One region of the Streptomyces sp. NPDC001515 genome, then DNA from elsewhere that is predicted to be linked to it. Evidence: riboswitches for the same ligand, from Rfam matches in the RefSeq annotation. Region 1 holds a riboswitch; each other region holds the start of a gene.
The links. A riboswitch is a leader RNA that binds a small molecule or an ion and turns the genes downstream of it on or off. The one in region 1 is predicted to bind cyclic di-AMP.
Positions count from the first base shown of each region.

Region 2: it holds a riboswitch for cyclic di-AMP, as region 1 does, so the genes downstream of both, ACWCXC_RS06775 (transglycosylase family protein) here and ACWCXC_RS13420 (M23 family metallopeptidase) in region 1, are expected to answer to the same signal.
Region 3: it holds a riboswitch for cyclic di-AMP, as region 1 does, so the genes downstream of both, ACWCXC_RS24610 (NlpC/P60 family protein) here and ACWCXC_RS13420 (M23 family metallopeptidase) in region 1, are expected to answer to the same signal.

Region 1 covers NZ_JBSFHN010000010.1:103,124-110,735, forward strand. The annotation lists gene ACWCXC_RS13405 (bifunctional acetate--CoA ligase family protein/GNAT family N-acetyltransferase) at 1-742, opposite strand, end outside; gene ACWCXC_RS13410 (HPr family phosphocarrier protein) at 916-1,197, shown strand; gene ACWCXC_RS13415 (GntR family transcriptional regulator) at 1,399-2,085, opposite strand; gene ACWCXC_RS13420 (M23 family metallopeptidase) at 2,307-3,140, opposite strand; cyclic di-AMP (ydaO/yuaA leader) riboswitch at 3,154-3,323, opposite strand; gene ACWCXC_RS13425 (M16 family metallopeptidase) at 3,554-4,936, opposite strand; gene ACWCXC_RS13430 (M16 family metallopeptidase) at 4,963-6,324, opposite strand; gene ACWCXC_RS13435 (DNA gyrase/topoisomerase IV subunit A) at 6,592-7,612, shown strand, end outside.
Region 2 covers NZ_JBSFHN010000004.1:42,943-50,554, forward strand. The annotation lists gene eno (phosphopyruvate hydratase) at 1-1,060, opposite strand, end outside; gene ACWCXC_RS06775 (transglycosylase family protein) at 1,348-2,091, opposite strand; cyclic di-AMP (ydaO/yuaA leader) riboswitch at 2,096-2,264, opposite strand; gene ACWCXC_RS06780 (transglycosylase family protein) at 2,566-3,540, opposite strand; gene ACWCXC_RS06785 (cytochrome P450 family protein) at 3,654-4,964, opposite strand; gene ACWCXC_RS06790 (nucleoside triphosphate pyrophosphohydrolase) at 5,017-6,027, opposite strand; gene ACWCXC_RS06795 (SurA N-terminal domain-containing protein) at 6,116-6,772, opposite strand; gene ACWCXC_RS06800 (GtrA family protein) at 6,909-7,313, opposite strand; gene ACWCXC_RS06805 (glycosyltransferase family 2 protein) at 7,310-7,612, opposite strand, start outside.
Region 3 covers NZ_JBSFHN010000024.1:42,932-50,543, forward strand. The annotation lists gene ACWCXC_RS24585 (PspC domain-containing protein) at 1-494, shown strand, start outside; gene ACWCXC_RS24590 (LuxR C-terminal-related transcriptional regulator) at 478-1,182, shown strand; gene ACWCXC_RS24595 (GNAT family N-acetyltransferase) at 1,192-1,968, opposite strand; gene ACWCXC_RS24600 (NlpC/P60 family protein) at 2,028-3,074, opposite strand; gene ACWCXC_RS24605 (hypothetical protein) at 3,432-3,785, shown strand; gene ACWCXC_RS24610 (NlpC/P60 family protein) at 3,857-5,029, opposite strand; cyclic di-AMP (ydaO/yuaA leader) riboswitch at 5,028-5,195, opposite strand; gene pcrA (DNA helicase PcrA) at 5,621-7,612, shown strand, end outside.

The DNA of each region.
Region 1 (7,612 bases):
GGACGCGGCCGGTGAACCCGGCCGCCAGGAGGTTGCGCAGCACGGTGCGCCCCACGCCGCCCGGGGTGCGTCCGGCGCCGATGACGGCGACGGAGCCGGGGGCGAGCAGCCGCTGCACGGAGCGGGCCTCGGCGCGCTGTTCGCGGGCGCGCTGCACGGCCAGGGACTCGGCGGTCGGTTCGAGGTCCAGGGTGAGGTGGACGGAACCGTCCTCGAAGCTGCGCTGCTGGGTGTAGCCGGCGTCCCGGAACACCTTGATCATCTTGGTGTTGGCGGGCAGCACCTCGGCGGCGAAGCGCCGGATGCCGCGTTCGCGGGCGACGGCCGCGATGTGTTCGAGGAGGGTGGAGGCGACCCCGCGGCCCTGGTGGGCGTCCTGGACGAGGAAGGCCACCTCGGCCTCGTCGGCCGGGGCGGAGGCGGGGCGGCCGGTCGCGTCGATCCGGTCGTAGCGGACGGTGGCGATGAACTCGCCGCCCACCGTGACCGCGAGGCCCACCCGGTCGACGTAGTCGTGATGGGTGAAGCGGTGGACGTCCTTGGCGGAGAGCCGGGGGTAGGGCGCGAAGAAGCGGTAGTACTTCGACTCGTCGGAGACCTGCTCGTAGAAGCTGACCAGCCGCTCGGCGTCGTCCGTGGTGATGGGCCTGATCCGGGCCGTGCCCCCGTCGCGGAGCACCACGTCCGCCTCCCAGTGATCGGGGTAGGCGTGCTGCGGACTCTGCTCCGGAGAGGGCTGCATGGGCCAAGCCTACGGCGCCGCCACCGGTCGCGTGGGGGACGGGGCCGGGGCAGTCTGGGGTGGCCGGGCGGCGGTGGCGCACCCGTGGGGGTGCGCGGCGCGGTCCGGCCGGAGCACCGCGCACTGCATGAGAGACTGGTCTAGACAACCATTGATTCGTGAAGGGCAGAACCATGGCTGAGCGCCGCGTCAACGTCGGTTGGGCCGAGGGCCTGCACGCCCGCCCCGCTTCCATCTTCGTCCGTGCCGCCACGGCCTCCGGCATCCCCGTGACGATCGCCAAGGCCGACGGCAACCCGGTCAACGCCGCCTCGATGCTCGCCGTGCTCGGGCTCGGCGCGCAGGGCGGCGAGGAGATCGTCCTGGCGTCCGACGCGGAGAACGCCGACGCCGCTCTGGACCGTCTCTCCAAGCTGGTCGCCGAGGGACTGGACGAGCTCCCCGAGACCGTCTGACCCGGACCGGCCGCACGCGCCGGATGGTTCCGCGCCGAAACCGCGCCTCCCCCGACCGGGCGGCGCGGTTTCCGCATTCCCGGGACGCGGCACCACCGTATTCCCGTCGGAAACATCGACGACGGGGCCCGGAAAGAGAAATGCGGGCAGCGGGAATAGCACCCGTCCCAATTCCTCTCCCCTTTGTCTACGGCGTCTTTATTACGAACGACCGCTCGGGGTGTGTACGGGATGTTGCGCATTCCTCACCTTCCCCGCCGGGACGGGGCGGCGCAGCCGGTGCGCGGCCCCGGCCCGCTCGGCGTGCTGGGCGGTCAGGGCCCTGGCCCGTTCGGCGTCGCCGCGCGCCACGGCGTCCACGATCGCCCCGTACTCGGCCCAGGCGTCGGCCGGCCGGGACGGCGGGTCGACCGTGTACATCCAGGCGATCTTGTGGCGCAGCTGGGTGAGCAGGGCGATGAGGCCCGGACTGCCGGAGGCCTGGGCGAGCGTCTCGTGGAACCAGGTGCCCAGGGACCGCAGATCCTCGCCCTCACCGCGCCTGGCCCGCTCCTGACCGAGCCTGACCAGGCCCCGGAGCACCTTCAGATGCGCCTCGGTACGGCGCCGCGCGGCACGGGCCGCGCCCAGCGGCTCCAGCAGCGTCCGCATCTCCAGGAGGTCGACGGCCTCCTGCTCGGTGGGCTCGGCGACACAGGCCCCGGCGTGTCTGCGGGTGACCACGAACCCCTCCGACTCCAGGGTGCGCAGCGCCTCGCGCACCGGGACGCGGGAGACCCCGTACCGGCGTGCCAGCACCTCCTCGGTCAGCCGGCTGCCGCGCTCGAAGACACCCGAGACAATGTCTTCACGAATGGCCGTGCATACCGAATGCGCCGGAATACGCATGTCCGAACCCCCGCCCTCATCCCCGCGGATCGCGGCCGATCGACACCTGTCCCGCGACTCTATGACAATGCGGTCGCATTTCCGATGCCGGGAGTTCATTCATGAATATCTTTTGGCCCCGGTCCTCGGCGGCGAGGGGGTGACCCCCACGCGCCACCACCCCTCCCGGAGATGCCGAAGCCCCGGCGGTGCGCGCCGGGGCCTTCGGGGCGTCGCGGGTCTCAGAGGGAGACGCCGTGGGCCCGGAGGTAGGCGATCGGGTCCATGTCGGAGCCGTACGAGGGCGTGGTGCGCGCCTCGAAGTGGAGGTGCGGGCCGGTCGAGTTGCCGGTGGAGCCGGAGAGCCCGATCCGCTGCCCGGCGGCGACGCCCTGGCCGACGGAGACACCGATCGAGGACAGATGGCCGTACTGGGTGTACGTGCCGTCGCTCATCCGCAGCACGATGTTGTTCCCGTACGCGCCGCCCCAGCCGGCCTCGACGACCGTGCCGGCGCCGACGGCGACGACGGGGCTGCCGGAGGCGGCGTGGAAGTCGATGCCGGAGTGGCTGCCGGAGGACCAGAGGGAACTGCTCGACTTGTAGCCGGTGGAGACGTACGTGCCGGCGACGGGGAGCCGGTACGCGCCGAGGCGGGCGCGCTCGGCGGAGCGGGCGGCGCGGGCTGCGGTCTCGCGGGCCTCCTCGGCGCGGGCCTCGGCGGCGGCGCGGGCCTTCTTCCTCGCCTCGGCCCGGGCCTGGGCCTTCTTCTTCGCCTCGGCCTTCTTCTGGGCGGCCGCCTCGGCCTTCGCCCGCTTCTCGGCGGCGGCCTCGGCCTGGCGCCGCTGCGCCTGGGCCTGGGCGTCGACGCGGTCGGCGAGGTCCCGCTCGATGGCGATGACCTGGGTGAGGCCGGTGTCGGTGACGGGGGTCTCGGCGTCGGCGGCGACCGACGGGGAGGCCAGTGCGCCGACGACGCCGGTGGTGGCGAGGGTCGCGATGCCGACGGTCTTCGCGCCGGCGCGGCTCAGACGGCCCGGGGCACGGTGCTTCCCGGAGGCACGGGTGAACGCCATGGAGTGGCTGGTCCTTTCCTTCCTTCTCGCCTACCGGGTTAGCTGACGGGTTCGGAGCAGGAAGGTCTCCTACGGATGCCGCGGCCCGGGTCCGGGGGCGCCGGCGTCCGATTCACCCCAGGGACTGCGTGGGTCCCCGGCTCCCCGGGCTCGCGCCTGACGGGGACTCGGCGATGGCTGCCCGGTACGTCACGGATGCGGCATACGGGTGCGGACAGCGGAGCCGACGCTAAGCGGCGGCGCGGACGCGGACCAAACGGACAGCCGCTTTTGTCGCACATCCCACAGGGCAAATGTGCACCTTTCCCTTCGTGACGGACAAAAGGGATGGACCGCACGGAACTCTCTCCGCGCGATCCATCCCCCTTGGTGCCGTTACCGTTCTCCCCGGACGCGTCCGGGCCGGCCGTGCCTCAGCCCGTGACGACCGACACCTCTCCGATGCCCAGGGCCCGGACGGGCTCCGCGATCTGCGAGGCGTCCCCCACCAGCACCGTGACGAGACGGTCCACCGGGAACGCGTTCACGACGGCGGCGGTCGCCTCCACCGTGCCGGTCTCGGCGAGCCGGGCGTAGAGCGTGGCCTGGTAGTCGTCGGGCAGATGCTGCTCGACTTGGTCGGCGAGGGTGCCCGCGACGGAGGCCGCCGTCTCGAACTTCAGCGGGGCGACCCCCACGAGGTTCTGCACGGCCGTCTCGCGCTCGGCGTCCGTCAGCCCCTCGGCGGCCAGCGTGCGCAGCACCTTCCACAGGTCGTCCAGCGCCGGACCGGTGGATTCCGTGTCGACCGAACCGCTGATCGCGAGCATCGCGGCGCCCGTCGCCCCGGAAGCCGAGTCCGGAGCGGTGGAGCGCAGCACCTGGGCGAAGGCCCGCACGCCGTAGGTGTAGCCCTTCTCCTCGCGCAGCACCCGGTCGAGCCGGGAGGTCAGCGTGCCGCCGAGGCAGTAGGTGCCGAGCACCTGGGCTGGCCAGACGCTGTCATGGCGGTCGGCGCCGATCCGGCCGATCAGCAGCTGCGTCTGCACAGCGCCCGGACGGTCCACGATCACCACGCGGCCGGTGTCGTCGCCGGTGATGGCCGGGGCCGGCCGGGGCTCGACGGTGTTGCCCGACCAGTCGCCGAGGGTGTCCGCGAGCAGTCCGTCCAGGTCGATGCCGGTGAGGTCACCGACGACCACGGCCGTGGCGGTGGACGGCCGGACGTGGGCGTCGTAGAAGGCGCGCACGGCCCCGGCGTCGATCCGGGCCACGGTCTCCTCGGTGCCCTGGCGGGGCCGGGACATCCGGGCGGTGGCCGGGAAGAGCTCCTTGGAGAGCTGCTTGGCGGCCCGTCGGGCGGGGTTGGCCTGCTCGTGCGGGATCTCGTCCAGCCGGTTGCCCACCAGGCGCTCGATCTCGCTGTCGGCGAAGGCGGGGGCGCGCAGCGCCTCGGCGACCAGGCCGAGTGCCTTGGGCAGCCGGGAGGCCGGGACCTCCAGGGAGACCCGGAGGCCGGGGTGGTCGGCGTGGGCGTCCAGGGTGGCGCCGCACCGCTCCAGCTCGGCCGCGAACTCCTCGGCGCTGTGCTTGTCGGTGCCCTCGGACAGGGCGCGCGCCATGATCGTGGCGACGCCGTCCAGGCCCTCGGGCTCGGCGTCCAGCGGGGCGTCGAGGAAGATCTCGACGGCGACGACCTGCTGGCCGGGGCGGTGGCAGCGCAGCACCGTGAGCCCGTTGGGCAGCGCGCCGCGCTCGGGGGCGGGGAAGGCCCAGGGGCGGGCCGTGCCCGGGGCGGGCTGCGGGTGGTACTGCATCGAAACTCCAGTCGCGGCAGCGTCGGTCACTGGTCCGCCCCCTCGTGCGCGTCGGTGTCGGTGTCGGCGTCCGCCTCGTCGGCCGGCTCCACCGGCTCGTAGACCAGGACCGCCCGGTTGTCGGGCCGCAGCTGGGCCCTGGCGGCGGCCTTGACCTCGTCGGCGGTGACGTCGAGGACCCGGTGCACGGCGGTCAGGGCGAGCTGGGGGTCGCCGAACAGCACCGCGTACCGGCACAGTTCGTCCGCGCGGCCCGCGACGGTGCCGAGGCGGTCCAGCCACTCGCGCTCCAACTGGGCCTGGGCGCGTTCCATTTCCTCGGGGGTGGGGCCCTCCTCGGCGAACCGGGCCAGCTCCTCGTCGACCGCGGCCTCGATCCGCGCCACCTCGACGCCGCCGGACGTCTTGACGTCCAGCCAGCCGAGCGAGGGCGCGCCCGCGAGGCGCAGCAGCCCGAATCCGGCGGCCACGGCCGTCCGGTCGCGGCGGACCAGGCGGTTGTGCAGCCGGGAGGACTCGCCGCCGCCGAGCACGGTCAGCGCGAGGTCCGCGGCGTCGCACTCCCGGGTGCCGTCGTGGGGCAGCCGGTAGGCGGCCATCAGGGCCCGCGCCGGAACCTCCTCGCGGACCTCCTCCCGCAGCTCACCGCCGATGGTCTCGGGCAGCGCGCCGTCGCGCGGCGGCCGCTTGCCGTCGTGCGAGGGGATCGAGCCGAAGTACTTCTCGATCCAGGCGAGGGTCTGCTCGGGGTCGATGTCGCCGACGACCGAGAGCACCGCGTTGTTCGGCGCGTAGTACGTACGGAAGAACGTCCGGGCGTCCTCCAGCGTCGCGGCGTCGAGGTCGGCCATCGAACCGATCGGGGTGTGGTGGTACGGGTGGCCCTCCGGGTAGGCGAGGGCGGTCAGCCGCTCGAACGCTGTGCCGTACGGGACGTTGTCGTAGCGCTGGCGGCGCTCGTTCTTGACGACGTCGCGCTGGTTCTCCATGGACTCCTCGTCGAGCGCGGCGAGCAGCGAGCCCATCCGGTCGGCTTCGAGCCACAGGGCCAGCTCCAGCTGGTGCGCCGGCATCGTCTCGAAGTAGTTGGTGCGCTCGAAGCTGGTGGTCCCGTTGAGGGAGCCGCCGGCGCCCTGCACCAGTTCGAAGTGTCCGTTCCCCTTCACCTGTCCGGAGCCCTGGAACATCAGGTGCTCGAAGAGGTGAGCCAGTCCGGTGCGTCCCTCGACCTCGTGGCGCGAGCCGACGTCGTACCAGAGGCACACCGCGGCGACCGGGGTCAGATGGTCCTCGGAGAGCACCACGCGCAGGCCGTTGGCCAGACGGTGCTCGGTCGCTGTCAAGCCGCCGGAGCCGGCCTGGGCTGTGGCCGTGTGACCCATGGGCATGTACGTCCCTTCGATCGCGATACTGGTTTTACTGCGAGACCTGCCACTGTAAGCAAGCGCACCGACACCTGGCGAAGTTCCCGTACCGCGAAAGTTCGCGGGAAAGAGGGTCATCACCGTCTCGGGGCGGACGGAGAACGTGCTTTGGGACGGGTCGAGGTCCGCGTTGTCAGTGGGGCGGTCCACAATGGTGCGCGTCAGAACCTGAGGAAACCCGAGGGACCCTGAGGTTGCCCGATCAGAATCCGTGAAGGAGTCGCAGCAGCGATGGCCCGCCGCAGCACGAAGACCCCGCCGCCGGACGACTTCGAGGAGAAGATCCTCGACATCGACGTCGTCGACGAAATGCAGGGCTCCTTCCTGGAGTACGCGTACTCCGTGATCTACTCCCGGGCCCTGCCGGACGCCCGCGACGGCATGAAGCCGGTCCACCGCCGCATCGTGTACCAGATGAACGAGATGGGCCTGCGCCCCGACCGCGGCTTCGTGAAGTGCGCCCGGGTCGTCGGCGAGGTCATGGGCAAGCTGCACCCGCACGGCGACGCGTCGATCTACGACGCGCTGGTGCGCATGGCGCAGCCCTTCTCCATGCGGCTCCCGCTGGTCGACGGCCACGGCAACTTCGGCTCGCTGGGCAACGACGACCCGCCCGCCGCCATGCGGTACACGGAATGCCGGATGGCCGACGCGACGTCGTTGATGACGGAGTCGATCGACGAGGAGACCGTCGCCTTCCAGTCGAACTACGACGGGCAGGAGCAGGAGCCGGTCGTCCTCCCGGCCGCGTATCCGAATCTGCTGGTCAACGGCACGACCGGGATCGCGGTCGGCATGGCGACCAATATGCCGCCGCACAACCTGGGCGAGGTCATCGCGGCCGCCCGGCACCTGATCAGGCACCCGGGCGCCGATCTGGAGACCCTGATGCGGTTCGTCCCCGGACCCGATCTGCCCACCGGCGGCCGGATCGTGGGCCTGGGCGGCATCAAGGACGCGTACGCCTCGGGCCGCGGCACGTTCAAGATCCGAGCCACCGCCTCCGTGGAAAACGTCACCCCGCGCCGCAAGGGCCTGGTCGTCACCGAACTGCCCTTCACCGTCGGTCCGGAGAAGGTGATCGGCAAGATCAAGGACCTGGTCTCGGCGAAGAAGCTCCAGGGCATCGCCGACGTCAAGGACCTCACCGACCGCGCGCACGGGCTGCGCCTGGTCATCGAGATCAAGAACGGCTTCGTGCCCGAGGCCGTCCTCGAACAGCTCTACAAGCTGACGCCGATGGAGGAGTCCT
Region 2 (7,612 bases), on a different contig from region 1:
GCTGGGCCAGCTCGACGGCGTCCAGGGTCTCGGTCAGCGAACCGATCTGGTTGACCTTGACGAGCAGGGCGTTGGCGGAGCCCTCCTCGATGCCGCGGGCCAGGCGCTCCGGGTTGGTGACGAAGAGGTCGTCACCGACGATCTGCACCTTGCTGCCGAGCTTGTCGGTGATGACCTTCCAGCCGGCCCAGTCGTCCTCGTACAGCGGGTCCTCGATGGAGACCAGCGGGTACGCGGAGACCAGCTCCTCGTAGTACTCGGTCATCTCGGCGGCCGAGCGGGACTTGCCCTCGAACTCGTACTTCCCGTCCTTGTAGAACTCCGAGGCGGCGACGTCGAGCGCGAGCGCGATGTCCTTGCCCGGGGCGTAGCCGGCCTCCTTGATGGCCTCGACGATGAGGTCGAGGGCGGCGCGGTTGGACTCCAGGTTCGGCGCGAAGCCGCCCTCGTCGCCGAGACCGGTGGACAGGCCCTTGGTCTTCAGGACCTTCTTCAGGGTGTGGTAGACCTCGGCACCCCAGCGCAGCGCCTCGGAGAAGGACTCCGCGCCGATCGGGGCGATCATGAACTCCTGGATGTCCACGTTGGAGTCCGCGTGCGAACCGCCGTTGAGGATGTTCATCATCGGAACGGGCAGCAGGTGCGCGTTCGGGCCGCCGAGGTAGCGGAAGAGCGGCAGGTCCGAGGCCTCGGAGGCGGCGTGGGCCACGGCGAGCGAGACGCCGAGGATGGCGTTGGCGCCGAGCGAGCCCTTGTTCTCGGTGGCGTCCAGGTCGAACATCGCCTGGTCGATCAGGCGCTGCTCGGTGGCGTCGTAGCCGACGAGCTCCGGGCCGATCTGCTCGATGACGGCGAGGACGGCCTTCTCGACGCCCTTGCCCTGGTAGCGGTTGGGGTCTCCGTCACGAAGCTCGATGGCCTCGAAGGCACCGGTGGAGGCGCCGGACGGAACGGCGGCACGGCCGGTGGAGCCGTCGTCGAGGCCGACCTCGACCTCGACCGTGGGGTTTCCGCGGGAGTCGAGGATTTCCCGGGCTACGACGACGTCGATGGACGGCACGAGGCATCTCCTTCTGGGATATGACGCTTGGGGTGCGGGGCCACGTGGGCCTTGCGACACGAGCCTAACCGGCCCGGCGGCCTGCGTCGGCCGACCGCCCGACCCCTGGGACGAAAAAGGACCCAAGCGCGGGCACAGCGGGATGAAAGGGAAGAAATCTACTGACGGGTAACGACAACAGTTGAACGGTCCCCGGCCCGAACGAGCGGACCCCGGCCCGGCGCGCACGGGGGGAGGGTGCGCACCGGGCCGGGGTGTCCGGAGCCGTCGACGAGGAGGGGTCGCGACTACTTCGTCAGGTGGAGCTGCTGACCCGGGTAGATCAGGTCGGCGTCCTTGACGATGTCCTTGTTCAGCTCGAAGAGGCGCTGCCAGCCGCCCTCGACGCCGTGGTCGGCGGCGATCTTGCTCAGCGAGTCGCCGGTGACGACCTTGTACTCGCCGTCGCCCTTGGCGACCTTCGCGCCGGTCGGGGTGGTCACGGTCTTCGCGGCCTTCTTCGGCTCGCTCTTCGCCGGGGCGGGGGTGCGCTCCGAGCGGTTGGTGGCCGGGGCCTCGGTGCGCTCGGCCTGCTTCTGCGGCGCGGCCTCCTGCTTGGGGGCCTGCTCCGTCGTGGCGGCGGAGGAGCCGGTGTCGACGCCCGGGTCGACGCCGTCGTTGGTCAGGTTGCCGGCGCCGGCGCAGGCCCAGGCGCCCGGACCCTGGAGGGCGAGCAGCTTCTCGGCGGTGGCGATCTGCTGGGCCTTGGTGGCCAGGTCGGCGCGGGGGGCGTACTGGGTACCGCCGGCGGCGGCCCAGCTGGACTGGGAGAACTGGAGGCCGCCGTAGTAGCCGTTGCCGGTGTTGATGGACCAGTTGCCACCGGACTCGCACTGGGCGACGGCGTCCCACGTGGCCACCGAGGCGGCGGAGGCGCCGGTCGCGCCCATCAGCGGAACGGCGACGGCGGCACCGGCGACGCCGGCGAGCGTGGCGATCCGGACGGCCTTGGAGGGGCGGCGGTGCTTGTTGGCCTTGCGGTTGAGCAGCATCGAGACTTCTCCTCACCGACGCCTGCGAGGTGAGCTGTCGGGTTCGGGCCTGTGAGTTGCCCGGTCGCACGTCCTAGCACGCGACTTCACCCCAAGCCGGTCCCGGCGTCCTTCGACGTCCGGGTCCGGCGCCTACCTGGGTCCCCCGCTCCTGCCTACGGCGCTTTCGCGTCTGTTCCCTTCGACCGACGGCAGGATTCGGCGTGACGGTCGACGGGGCCCGCGGTGCGAGCGGTTCAGACCGTAAACACACCCAACCCCGACATTCAAAGAAGGACATACCGGAAAAACATCCCGTACTTGCATCTGACAAACCCACATTTGCGCAGGTCGGAACGGATGCGACGGGACCTCCCGGACACAACACGCCAGTTCACGCAAAGAGACCTATGTCTCACTTGGTCGAAAGTGGGACATAGGCCTCTGAACTACCCCGGAATCCGGGGCATTTTCAGCCGGTGATCCGGGCCGGACTCACCCGGTCGGCGCACCCAGGTCAAGGCTCTGGCCAGGCAGGATCAGGTCCGGGTCGGAGCCGATCTCGTCCTTGTTGGTCTCGTAGAGCGCCGTCCAGCCGCCGGGCAGCTTCTGCGCCTGGGCGATCGCCCACAGGTTGTCGCCGGGCCGGACGGTGTACGCGCCGTCGGCGGCCGGGTCCCCCGCGTCGCGCGCCCCGGACTCGCCGCGCGAGGCGTGCCGCCCCGCGTCGCGGTCCTCGCGGCCGGACTGCCGGGTCTCCTCGGGTGCGGGGGCGCCCCGGTGCTTGCCGCCCCGGTCGGCGCTCCCGGCCCGCCGCTCGTCGCCCGGCGCGGCGTCGGAGGCGTCCGCCCCCGAGGCGTCCCGCGCGTCCCCGGCCGAGGGCGTGGAGGCGGAGGGAGAGGCGTCCGGCTTGGCGTGCTTGCCGCGCGAGGCGTCCGCGCCCCGCTCGTCCGCGCCGCCCTTCGCGTCCCCGGCGTCCTTGCCGTCCGCGGTCGCGTCGTCCGGGGCCCCGGCCTCCGCCGAGGGGTCGGCGGACGGATCGGCGGAGGGCTCGTCGGACGGCACGCCGCCCGGGTCCACCCCCGGCAGCCCGGCGTCCGTCGCGAGCCCGGAGATCACCGCGCAGCTGGGCCACGCCATCGGCCCCCGGTCGGCCAGCACCTTCTCGGCGACGGCGATCTGCTGCGAGCGGCTGGCGAGGTCGGCGCGCTCGGCGTAGGACTCGCCGCCGTACGCCTTCCACAGCTCCGGGGAGAACTGGAGGCCGCCGTAGGAGCCGTTGCCGAGGTCGGCGCTCCACATCCCGCCGCTCTCGCACTCGGCCACCCGGTCCCAGGTCGAGGCGTCCGCCGCGTGGGCGCCCGCGGCGCCGAGCAGCGGGATCGCGAGGGCCGAGCCGGTCACGCCTGCGGCGACGACGATGGCGGGAGCCTGTCGGGGACGACGGTGCCTGCCGTTCGCGGAGCCCATGGGGATGCCTTCCGTGTGACGGGTGGGTCGAACGGTGAACCTAGCGGGACTCGAACGGATGTCACAAGTCGATGCAGCGCAGATCACGCCGACATCACAGAGTTGACAGAAAGTCACCTTCCGCCCGTGCCCGCTTCCGGACCGAACTCGACCGGAAGGGTGCGCAGTCCGCGCATGATCAGCCCACCGCGCCAGCGCAAATCGGCCGATTCCCCGGCAAGCCGGAGGTCCGGAAGACGTTTCAGCAGGGTGGCGAGGGCCGTCTGGCCCTCCAGCCGGGCGAGCGGGGCCCCGAGGCAGTAGTGGATGCCGTGTCCGTATCCCAGGTGCGGGTTGTCACGCCGTGCGAGGTCCAGCGTGTCCGGACCCGCGAAGCGCTCCGGGTCCCGGTCGGCGGCGGCCAGCACCACGAGCACCGGATCGCCCTCGGCCACCCGCTGCCCGCCGATGGTCAGCGCCTCGGTGGCGTACCGCCAGGTCGCCAGCTCCACCGGCCCGTCGTACCGCAGCAGTTCCTCGATCCCGGTCGCCAGCAGCTCCGTCTCCCCCGCCTCCAGCGAACGCTGGAGGCGGGAGCGCTGCTCCGGATGGCCGAGCAGGGTGTGGACCCCGTTCCCGATCAGGTTCACGGTCGTCTCGAAACCCGCGAACAGCAGGATGAAGGCCATCGCGGCGGCCTCGTTCTCCGTCAGGTGCTCGCCGTGGTCGCTCGCCCGGATGAGCCCCGAGATCAGATCGTCGCCCGGGTCCTCGCGCTTGCGGTGGATCAGTTCCAGGAGGTAGTTCCGCATCTTCTTCACGGAGCGCGCCACCCCGCCGCGCGGGCCGCCGCCGTGGCGGATCATCATCCCCGCCCAGTCCCGGAAGTCGTCCTGGTCCTCGCCCGGCACCCCGAGCAGATCGCAGATGGCGTAGATGGGGAGCGGGAAGGCGAACTCGTGGATGAGGTCCGCTTCCCCCTTCGCGGCGAAGCCGTCGATCAGCCGGTCCGTCAGCTCCTGGACGCGGGGCGCGAACGCGGCGACCCGGCGCGGGGTGAACGCCTTGGAGACGAGCCGGCGCAGCCGCGTGTGGTCGGGCGGGTCGATGTTCAGCAGATGCGTCATCAGCTCCGCCTTGCGCTCCCCCGGGATGCCCGTCTTCCCCTTGGCCCGCGCGGACCCGGCGTGGTGGGCCGGGTTCTTGGAGAGCCGGGCGTCGGCGAGCGCCTGCCGGGCGTCCGCGTACCGCGTCACCAGCCATGCCTCGACCCCGCTGGGCAGGGTGGTGCGGTGCACGGGGCTGTGCGTGCGCAGCCAGGCGTAGGCGGGGTACGGATCGGTCGCGAACTCCCAGGTGAAGAGCTCGGGCGCGGGCGGGACGGCGGCGCCGGACCCGCCGTGGGCGGGGCAGCCGGCCGGGGCGTGGGCGGGGTGGTCGTTCACCCCCCGACGTTATCCGCTGCCCCGGGCGGGGGCTCCGGGGCCTCGGCGGCCCCTACTCCGCGCTGTCCGTGCTCTCCGCGCCGTCCACGCCCTCCGCGGCCCGGATGGCGTCCCGGTAGGCGCGGGCCGCGGCGCGCAGGGCGGCCTCCGGGTCGACGCCCTCCTCCTGGGCGCGGACGGCCAGGGCGAGCAGCCGGTAGCCGATGGCGGCGCCGTCCCCGCCCTCGGGGAGGGGGACGTCGAGTCCGGCCGTACGCACGCGGCTCGCGAGCTTCGCGGCGAGGGCCAGGCCGGGCTGGCCGAGCGGCACCCCGTCGGTGACGGAGGCGCGCCGCTTCTCGACGGCCTTGGTGCGCAGCCAGTGCGCGTGGACGTCCTCGGGGGTCTCGGCGGTGGCGTCGCCGAAGACGTGCGGGTGGCGGTGGATCAGCTTCTCGATGAGCGTGCCGGCGACGTCGTCCACGGAGAACGGCTCCTCGCCGCTTCCCGGAATGCCCTCCTCCGCGATCCGGGCGTGGAAGACGACCTGGAGGAGCACGTCCCCCAGCTCCTCGCGGAGTTCCTCGCGGGTGCCGTCCTCGATCGCCTCGACGAGTTCGTACGCCTCCTCGATCGCGTACTTGGCGAGGCCCTGGTGGGTCTTCCGCGAGGTCCAGGGGCACTCGCGGCGGATCCGGTCCATGATCTGGACGAGATCGAGGAGCCGGGCGCCGGGCAGATCGTACGAACCGGGCAGCAGCTCCAGCTCCGGCATCCGCACCCGGCCCGAACCGGCCAGCCGGGCCAGTCCGTCGGTCAGCGGCCCCTCGCCCTCCCCGCCGGTGAGGACCACCACGGTGTGCCCGCCCGCGCAGGCGTCCACCAGCTCCTCGGCGCCGGGAACGCCGGGGGCGACGGTGATCCCGGCCTCGCGCAGATACGGCAGCTGGGCGCCCGCGTCCTGGGCGCAGTGCACCCGGCCGGCCGCGTGCAGGGCCTGCCAGGCGGGCCAGGACAGCAGTCCGGGCGCGACACGGTGGCTGGCGGTGAGCAGGACGATGCGGCCGGGATCTTCAGCGTTCACAGGGCGGAATCTACCCCGGCCGCCGCAGGAGCGGCGGCCCCAGGCTCCGGCCCGCGCACAGGCCCGAGGCCCCGGCCTCGGCGCGGGCTCAGGCCCCGGCTTCCGCGGCCGGCTTCTCCGCCGCGGTGACCTGCTTGATCCACGGGGCCTTGTAGTCGGCGAGCTGGATCTGCTGGTTGTTCCAGGTGCCGAAGCGCGGGTTGACGTCGACCTCGAGCGCCTTCGACGCCTCGCTCAGCGCCTCGCCCAGGATCTTGGTGCCCTCGGGCGTCGTCGGGTCGGCGCCGAGCGCCTGGCCGAGCTTGGTCAGCTGGATCTGCTCCCGGAGGAAGGCGTCGATCTGGTCGGGGGCGATCCACCGCTCCTGGAGCACGGCGGCGCGCAGCCCGTCCTCCCCCTGGTACTGGGCCGCCGCCGAGGCGCGCATCTGCTGCACCTCGGCACGCGTCACCGTCACCCCCGCGTCGGCGGAGGCCCTGTCCAGGATCCGGTCCAGGATCAGCCCGTGCAGCTTGGCGCGGGCGAGCTGCCCCGACTGGTCGCTGATCTGCGCCGACTGCTTCGACGCGTCCTGCGCCTTGCGCACATCGGCCACCTGGCCCTGCACGGTGGCCACCGTGATCCGGTCCCCGCCGACGACGGCCGCGGCGCCGGGGTGGGCCTGGCTGCCGCAGGCGGTGAGGACCGGCGCTGCGACGAGCAGGGCGGCGGAGACGGTGAGCGCGGTGCGACGACGGCGGTGCAAAGGAGCCTCCCGAGGAGATTGTGCGGCGGTGCACAAAGCCTTGCGGTGATCGATGTTAGGGAGTGGAACCGGTCCGGGCCACTGATTCGACCAACGATTCGGGAGGAGTTGGGGATGTGGCCGGGGACCGCCGGACTCAGCCCACCGGTTCCGGCCGTTTCCGGGACGGGGCGTCCGGCCGCAGCATGATCGTGCGCGAGACGACGAACGTGAGGGGGATGGCGGCCGCGGCGGCCACCAGCGGGGCGTAGCGGTCGCTGAATCCGGCCAGGTCGACCAGGAGGTAGACGCCGCCGGTGGTGATGACGAAGTTGGCGGCGTTGGTGAGGGGGAAGAGGAGGAACTTCCGCCAGGTGGGCCGGGTGCGGTAGGTGAAGTACGCGTTCAGGAAGAACGAGCCGACCATGCTCAGCGCGAAGGCGAGCACGTGCGCGGCGAGGTACGGCAGCCCGTGCAGCAGGAGCAGGTAGCAGCCGTAGTACGTCCCCGTGTTCACGACGCCCACGAGGGCGAACCGGGCGATCTGTGCCGTGAGGCTCATCGGCGGGCGAACTCCCGGGGCTCCGGCTCCCGGTCCGGCCGGTGCCCGGGGGCGTTGGTGGCCTTCACGAGGAAGTGCGGGCGGCGCTTCACCTCGTAGTAGATGCGCCCCACGTACTCGCCGACCACCCCGACCATCACCATCTGGACACCGGCGAGGGCGGTGACGGCGACGAGGAGGGTGACGTATCCGGGGGTGTCGACGCCCTGCACGAGGGCGACGCCGACGATCCACGCCGCGTACGCGAAGGCGAGCGACACCAGCAGCAGCCCGAGGTAGAGCGCGGCGCGCAGCGGCTT
Region 3 (7,612 bases), on a different contig from region 1:
TCCGCCGGCTGGCCCGCTCCCAGGAGCGCGAACTGCGCAACTGGCTCTACAACCCCGAGGGCACCGGCAAGGACGAGGGCGACGAACCCGAGACCCTGGCCGAGGCCGTCAAACGCGCCGCCGCCGAGGTCGAGGACAAGCACGGCGTCCCCCTGGAGGTCGTCGTCGTCGGCGACTGCCCCCTCGACGAGAAGCTGGCCGCGCAGATGCAGGCCGCGCGCGAGGCGATGGTGAACGCCGCCAAGTACGGTGGCGAGGGCGGGGCCGTCCAGGTGTACGCGGAGGTCGAGGGCCGCACGGTCTTCGTCTCGGTCCGCGACCGGGGCCCGGGATTCGACCTGGACTCCGTACCGGGGGACAGAATGGGCGTACGAGAGTCGATCATCGGCCGGATGCAGCGCAACGGCGGCACCGCACGGCTGCGTTCGGTGCCCGGCGGGGGCACGGAAGTCGAGCTGGAGATGGAGAGGACGAGCGATGAACGGGACCACTGAGGCGACCACGGGCGGCGAGGGCCCGGAGCGCCGGGTACGAGTCGTGCTCGTCGACGACCACCGGATGTTCCGCACCGGGGTCCAGGCCGAGATCGGCCGCACCGAGGAGACCGGCGTCGAGGTCGTCGGGGAGGCCGCCGACGTCGACCAGGCGGTCACCGTCATCACGGCGACCCGCCCCGAGGTCGTCCTCCTCGACGTCCACCTCCCCGGCGGCGGCGGCGTCGAGGTGCTGCGCCGCTGCGCCCCGTTCATGGGTGCGGTGGAGAACCCGGTGCGCTTCCTGGCGCTGTCCGTCTCGGACGCCGCCGAGGACGTCATCGGCGTCATCCGGGGCGGCGCGCGCGGCTACGTCACCAAGACCATCACCGGCGCCGACCTGATCGACTCGGTCTTCCGGGTCCAGGACGGCGACGCGGTGTTCTCGCCCCGGCTGGCCGGCTTCGTCCTCGACGCCTTCGCCTCCACGGACGCGCCCCCGGTCGACGAGGACCTGGACCGGCTGACCCAGCGCGAGCGCGAGGTCCTGCGGCTGATCGCCCGGGGGTACGCGTACAAGGAGATCGCCAAGCAGCTGTTCATCTCGGTGAAGACCGTCGAGTCGCACGTCTCGGCGGTGCTGCGCAAGCTCCAGCTCTCCAACCGCCACGAGCTGACCCGCTGGGCGACGGCCCGCCGGCTGGTCTGATCCCGGCCCTCAGTCGGTGTCCGGGTCCGCCGGGTCGAGCGAGATGTTCAGCTTCTCGCCGATCCGGCGGTAGCCGATGGACGCGTAGATCCGCTCCACATCCGCGTCGCCCGGCTCCAGCCACACCACCCGGCAGCCCCGTGCGAAGGCGGTCCGGGTCAGATGCGCGGAGAGCGCGGCCCCGATGCCCCGGCGGCGGAACTCCGCGGCGACCGCCAGGCCCGCCAGCTCGCTGAGTCCGTCGACGGGCACCGAGCAGCCCCCGGCGCCGGCCGGGACGCCGCCGACCGTGGCGAGCGCGGCGACCCCGCCCCCGGCCACCGCGTCGCGCAGCCACGCGGCGGTGCCCTCCTCGGGCTCGCCCTCGCCGCCGTAGCCCAGGTGCTGGACGAGCGCGGCGGCGGCGAACTCGGCCCCGGTGGCCGGTTCCGTGACGGCCAGCTCCGCGACCGGCTTCGGGTCCACCAGCTCACCGGGGGCACAGGCGAGGATCGGGGCGCGGTTCTCGACGGTGAACCCGGCGGCCAGCAGCGCCGGTTCGACGGCGGGCGCCGAACCGGGCAGGAACTCCAGCCGGGGCATCCGGTCCCGCTCCCGGAAGGCCGCGACGAGCGCGTCGAGATCGCCGGGCGTCGGCTCGGCGCCCTGGTCGGGGATGGCGTAGTTGGCGTACTTCAGCGACCACTTCGGGTTGTGGCGGATCACGAACGGCCCGACCCGGACATGGTCCGGGGAGCGCAGCGTGAGGGTGCGGGCATGGTGCTGGACGTCGGCGTCCATCGGCATGTGCGGGTGTCCTTCGGGCCGTCGGGGCGGACCGGCCGGTCACGGCCGGGGCCGGGAGCCTACGCCACCCGGGTGGCCCCCGCGAAGGGCATCTGGTCGATGGGCGCGATGCGGACGGGGGCGCCGGGGCGCGGGGCGTGGATCATCCGCCCGTTGCCGATGTACAGCCCGACATGGCTGATGCCCGAGTAGAAGAACACCAGGTCCCCCGGGGCGAGTTCGGAGCGCGACACCCGCCGGCCGGCGTTGATCTGGGTGTACGTGGTGCGGGGCAGCGAGACACCGGCGGCGCGCCAGGCGGCCTGGGTGAGCCCGGAGCAGTCGAACGAGGACGGGCCGGTGGCGCCCCAGACGTAGGGCTTGCCCAGGGCGGTGTAGGCGAAGGCGACGGCCTGGGCGGCGCGGGTGCCCGGGGCGGCGGTCAGACCGCGCGGGGCGCCGCGTCCGGCGTGGGCCTCGCCCCGGCCGCCCTCCGAGGCGTCGAAGGCGGCGCGCTCGGCCGGGCTCAGCCGGTCCAGGAGGCGCCGGGCCTCGGCGAGCTTGGCGCGGACGGTGGCCTTGTGCTCCTTGAGGGCGGCCCGGCGGGCGGCCAGTTCGCGCAGCTGCCCGGCGGCCTCGGCGCGGACCTGGGCGAGGTCGGTGACCTGGCGCCGCACGGTGCGCAGTTCGGTGGCGCGGCGTTCGCCGGCCCGCTCGACGTACGCGGCGCGGCGGAGGTACTGGTCCGGGTCGGAGGAGAGGGCGAGCTGGACGGCGGGGTCGATGCCGGAGGAACGGTACTGCGCGGCGGCGTAGGCGCCGAGGGCCTGGCGTGCCGTGTTGAGGCGCTCGGTGCGGCGGGCGGCCTCGTCGCGCAGGTCGTCCACCGCGCGGGCGGTGGCGGCGGCCTTCTCCTTCGCGCCGTTGTACTGCTCGGTGGCGGTCTCCGCCTCCCGGTAGAGCCGGTCGACCCGGGCCTTCACCTGGGCGGTGGTGGGGGCGGGATCGGCGTGCGCCGGTCCCGGCAACGCGGCGGCCGTCGCGGCTCCGGCGAGGGCCAGTGTCGCGGCGGTGCGGGCAGCAGTGCCGGAGTGCGGGCGCTGCTTGGTCTTGCGGTGCGCTGCCACGAGGGCGGGCGTCCTTCCTTGCGACTGCCCGCCGGGGCCTACCGGCGGGCCCGCCCGGTCCGGCGGGGGACCGCGCACAGGGGGTGCGGTCCGCCGCGGGACCCGGCGGGGCGACCGCCCGGCACACCGCCCCGCACGGGGGCCGGTGGTGGGGGGTCACCTGGGACGGGACGCTAAACCCGGGGCACGGGCAGGAGTTGTAATGACCACTATTGTCTGAATTTGGCGTTGCGCTGTTCTCGGATGACCGGAAAAACCCCGCCAGAGTCAGGCAATTCGCGCATCAACCGGTCAAGCGGTCAGAGAGACCCACCTCGCCGCCGGGTGCTGCTATGTGCGGAGCTAGGCTGCGGAGCCATGCGCGTACTCATCGATGTCTTCGTCGCCCTGCACATCATCGGCATCGCCTCCCTGCTGGGCGGATTCCTCACCCAGATGAAGGCCATGGGGGCCGGGACGGCACGGTTCGTCCCGGCGATGCTGCACGGTGCGCTGACCATGCTCGTCACCGGGATCGCCCTCGTCGGGCTCGACCAGGCCGACGACCACCCGGTGAACAACGTGAAGATCGGCATCAAGCTGCTGATCCTGGTCGTGATCCTCGGGATCGTGTACGTCAAGCGCGACGAGGAGAAGGTCGACAAGGGCCTCTTCGCCGCCGTCGGCGGACTGACCGTCGTCAACATCTTCATCGCCACGCTCTGGAACTGAGCGCACGGACGACGAGGGGCCGGCCCGGTGACGGGCCGGCCCCTCGTCGTGTCCGGACGGGGTCTCCCCGGTCAGGCCGGGCGCACGCTCCCGTAGATCGGCATGTAGTAGATCGACTCCTCGCGCACGTTCGCCCCGGGCTTCGGCGCGTGGATCATCATGCCGTCGCCCTTGTAGATGCCGACGTGGCTGATGTCGTCGTAGAAGAAGACCAGGTCGCCGGGGCGCAGATCGGCCGTGGCGACCCGGGTGCCGATGTTCACCTGGTCCCAGGTGGTCCGCGGGATGTCCACCCCCGCGGCCTTCCAGGCGGCCTGGGTGAGCCCCGAGCAGTCGTACGAGGCGGGGCCGGTCGCCCCCCATACGTACGGCTTGCCGATCTGGGCCTCGGCGAACGCCATCACCTTGTCGGCCTTCGTCGTGGCACCGCTGTCCGAGCCGGTGCCCGTATCGGTACCGCTGCCCGCGTCCGTACCGCCGCCGCCCTGCTTGGCGGCCTCGGCGGCCTCCTCGGCCTTGCGGTCGGCCTCGGCCTTCGCGGCGGCCTGCTTCTTCGCCAGCTCCGCTGCCTTGCGCCGGGCCTCGGCCTCCTTCTTCCGCTCCAGCTCGGCCAGCCGCGCCTTCTCCTCGGCGGTCAGCTTCGAGAGCAGCGTCCGGGCCTCGGCCAGCTTCGTCTGGACGGCCTGCTTGCTGGTCCGCAGCGTCGCCTGCGACTCGGTGAGCGTCTCCAGGCTCTTCACGGCCTCGGCCCGCTGCTTGGACGCCTTCGCCTGCTGCGTACGGAAGTCCGCGACCGCCGTGGTCTGGCGCTCGGTCATCCGGTCCATGAGGTGGGTCTGGTCGAAGAACGACTGCGGGTCGTCGGCCAGGAAGAACGTGGCGGTCGGCGCGAGGGCGCCGCCCCGGTACTGGGCGGCGGCATAGGTGCCGAGCGTCCTGCGGGCCTCGTTCAGCTTCCCGGTCCGCTCGGCGACGTCGTCCAGGAGCCTGTCCACCGCGGCCTTCTGGGCGGTGGTCGCCTCCTTCGCCCGGTTGTACTGCTGGGTCGCGGTCCCCGCCTGCCGGTAGAGGTCGTCGACCTTCTTCTGGACGTCCTCGATGCTGGGCTTGGGGGCCGGCGCGGCCAGCGCGCTCTGCGAGGACAACAGGGTCACGGACGCGAGAGCGGCGGTCGTGATCCCCACGGCGGGGCCGGTGGTGCGCACCCGGGTGCGCGGTTTGCGATGCGACGCCAAGGTCTGCATCTCCTTCCGTGGACCGCCTACCGGGTTAGCTGTCGGGTTCGGGCGGAACGGAAGGCTGCCCTACGGTCCGGGTGGGGGGTCGCGGACCGATTCACCCCGGTGCTTCGTGTGGGTCCCCGGCTCCGGGCGCCTCGTGCGCGCAGCCCGGATTCGGCGTGGCCGCCCGCTCGGCGTGGATCGCCTCTGGGGGTACGGGCCGCCCGACGGAGCACGCTAGCCAACTCATGGTGCCCCTGTGAAGGTTGGTGTTCGATATGCCCGATACGTTTTTGTGACCTTGGCGGATCGGGGTGCCGTGGGGCGGGCAGGGCCCCCGATTCACCACGTCACGCGCCCGCCCGCTCGCTCTCCGTGCCCGGTCGGTCATGCGCTCTTGGTCACTCCGCCCCCACCTGTCAGTGCGCCCGCCCGGTGGGCCTGTGCAGCGGGTCATGGCCGGGGTCGCGACGCCTGGCACGGCACCTCGCGGCGTTGCCGAAACGCCCGGATAGCTCCGCTATCAGGACGCTCCGGCGCCTTGCGATGCACCGCACCAGCCGCCGCGCCCTACCCGGCCCTGACCCGCCGCACAGGCCCTAGACTCGTACAGCGATGAGCAGCCTCTTTGACGACAGCTTCCTGGCCGGCCTCCAGCAACCGGAGGAAGGGCCCCCGCCGCCCCCCGAGGACTCCGCGCCCGACGAGGTGCCGGAGGACCTTTTCGCGGGCGTCTACGACGGGCCCCCGCCGCCCCGCGAGGCGTACTACCGGGACGGCGCCCACCGCCCCGTCCTCGACGCCGCCGCCCTGCTCGACGGTCTGAACACCGAGCAGCGCGCCGCCGTGGTGCACTCCGGGTCCCCGCTGCTCATCGTCGCCGGGGCCGGCTCCGGCAAGACCCGGGTGCTGACCCACCGCATCGCCCATCTGCTGGCCGAGCGCGGGGTGCACCCGGGCCAGATCCTCGCGATCACCTTCACCAACAAGGCCGCGGGCGAGATGAAGGAGCGCGTCGAACAGCTCGTCGGACCCCGGGTCAACGCCATGTGGGTCATGACCTTCCACAGCGCGTGCGTCCGCATCCTGCGCCGCGAGTCGAAGAAGCTCGGCTTCACGTCCTCGTTCTCGATCTACGACGCCGCCGACTCCAAGCGCCTGATGGCCCTGGTCTGCCGCGATCTCGACCTCGACCCCAAGCGCTTCCCCCCGAAGTCGTTCACGGCGAAGGTCTCGAACCTGAAGAACGAGCTGATCGACGAGGAGACCTTCGCCGGCCAGGCCACCGACGGTTTCGAGAAGACCCTCGCCCAGGCGTACACGCTCTACCAGGCCCGCCTGCGCGAGGCCAACGCGCTGGACTTCGACGACATCATCATGACGACGGTCCACCTGCTCCAGGCGTTCCCCGACGTCGCCGAGCACTACCGCCGCCGCTTCCGCCACATCCTCGTCGACGAGTACCAGGACACCAACCACGCCCAGTACACCCTCGTACGGGAGCTGGTCGGCCCCACCGGCCCCGACGACGCCCCCGGCGAGCTGTGCGTGGTGGGTGACGCGGACCAGTCCATCTACGCCTTCCGCGGCGCCACCATCCGCAACATCCTCCAGTTCGAAGAGGACTACCCGGACGCGACCACCATCCTGCTGGAGCAGAACTACCGCTCCACGCAGACGATCCTCTCCGCCGCCAACGCCGTCATCGAGCGCAACGAGAGCCGCCGCCCCAAGAACCTCTGGACCAAGGCCGGCACCGGCGCCCGGATCACCGGCTACGTCGCGGACACCGAGCACGACGAGGCCCAGTTCGTCGCCGACGAGATCGACCGGCTGACCGACACGGACGAGGCGAGGGCCGGGGACGTCGCCGTCTTCTACCGGACGAACGCGCAGTCCCGTGTCTTCGAGGAGATCTTCATCCGCGTCGGCCTGCCCTACAAGGTCGTCGGCGGCGTGCGCTTCTACGAGCGCAAGGAGGTCCGGGACGTCCTGGCCTACCTCCGGGTCCTCGCCAACCCCGAGGACACCGTCCCGCTGCGGCGCATCCTCAACGTCCCCAAGCGCGGCATCGGCGACCGCGCCGAGGCCATGATCGACGCCCTCTCGCTGCGCGAGAAGATCTCCTTCGCGCAGGCCCTGCGCCGGGTCGACGAGGCGTACGGCATGGCCGCGCGCTCGGCCAACGCCGTCAAGCGGTTCAACACGCTGATGGAGGAGCTGCGCACGATCGTCGAGTCCGGCGCCGGACCCGCCGTGGTCCTGGAGGCCGTCCTGGAGCGCACGGGCTATCTCGCCGAACTCCAGTCGTCCACCGACCCGCAGGACGAGACCCGCATCGAGAACCTTCAGGAACTCGCCGCCGTCGCCCTCGAATTCGAGCAGGAGCGCGGCGAGGAGGAGGGCGCGGGCACCCTGGCCGAGTTCCTGGAGAAGGTCGCGCTCGTCGCGGACTCCGACCAGATCCCCGACGAGGACACCGACGGCTCCGGCGTCATCACGCTGATGACCCTGCACACCGCCAAGGGCCTCGAATTCCCGGTGGTCTTCCTCACCGGCATGGAGGACGGCGTCTTCCCGCACATGCGGGCGCTCGGCCAGACCAAG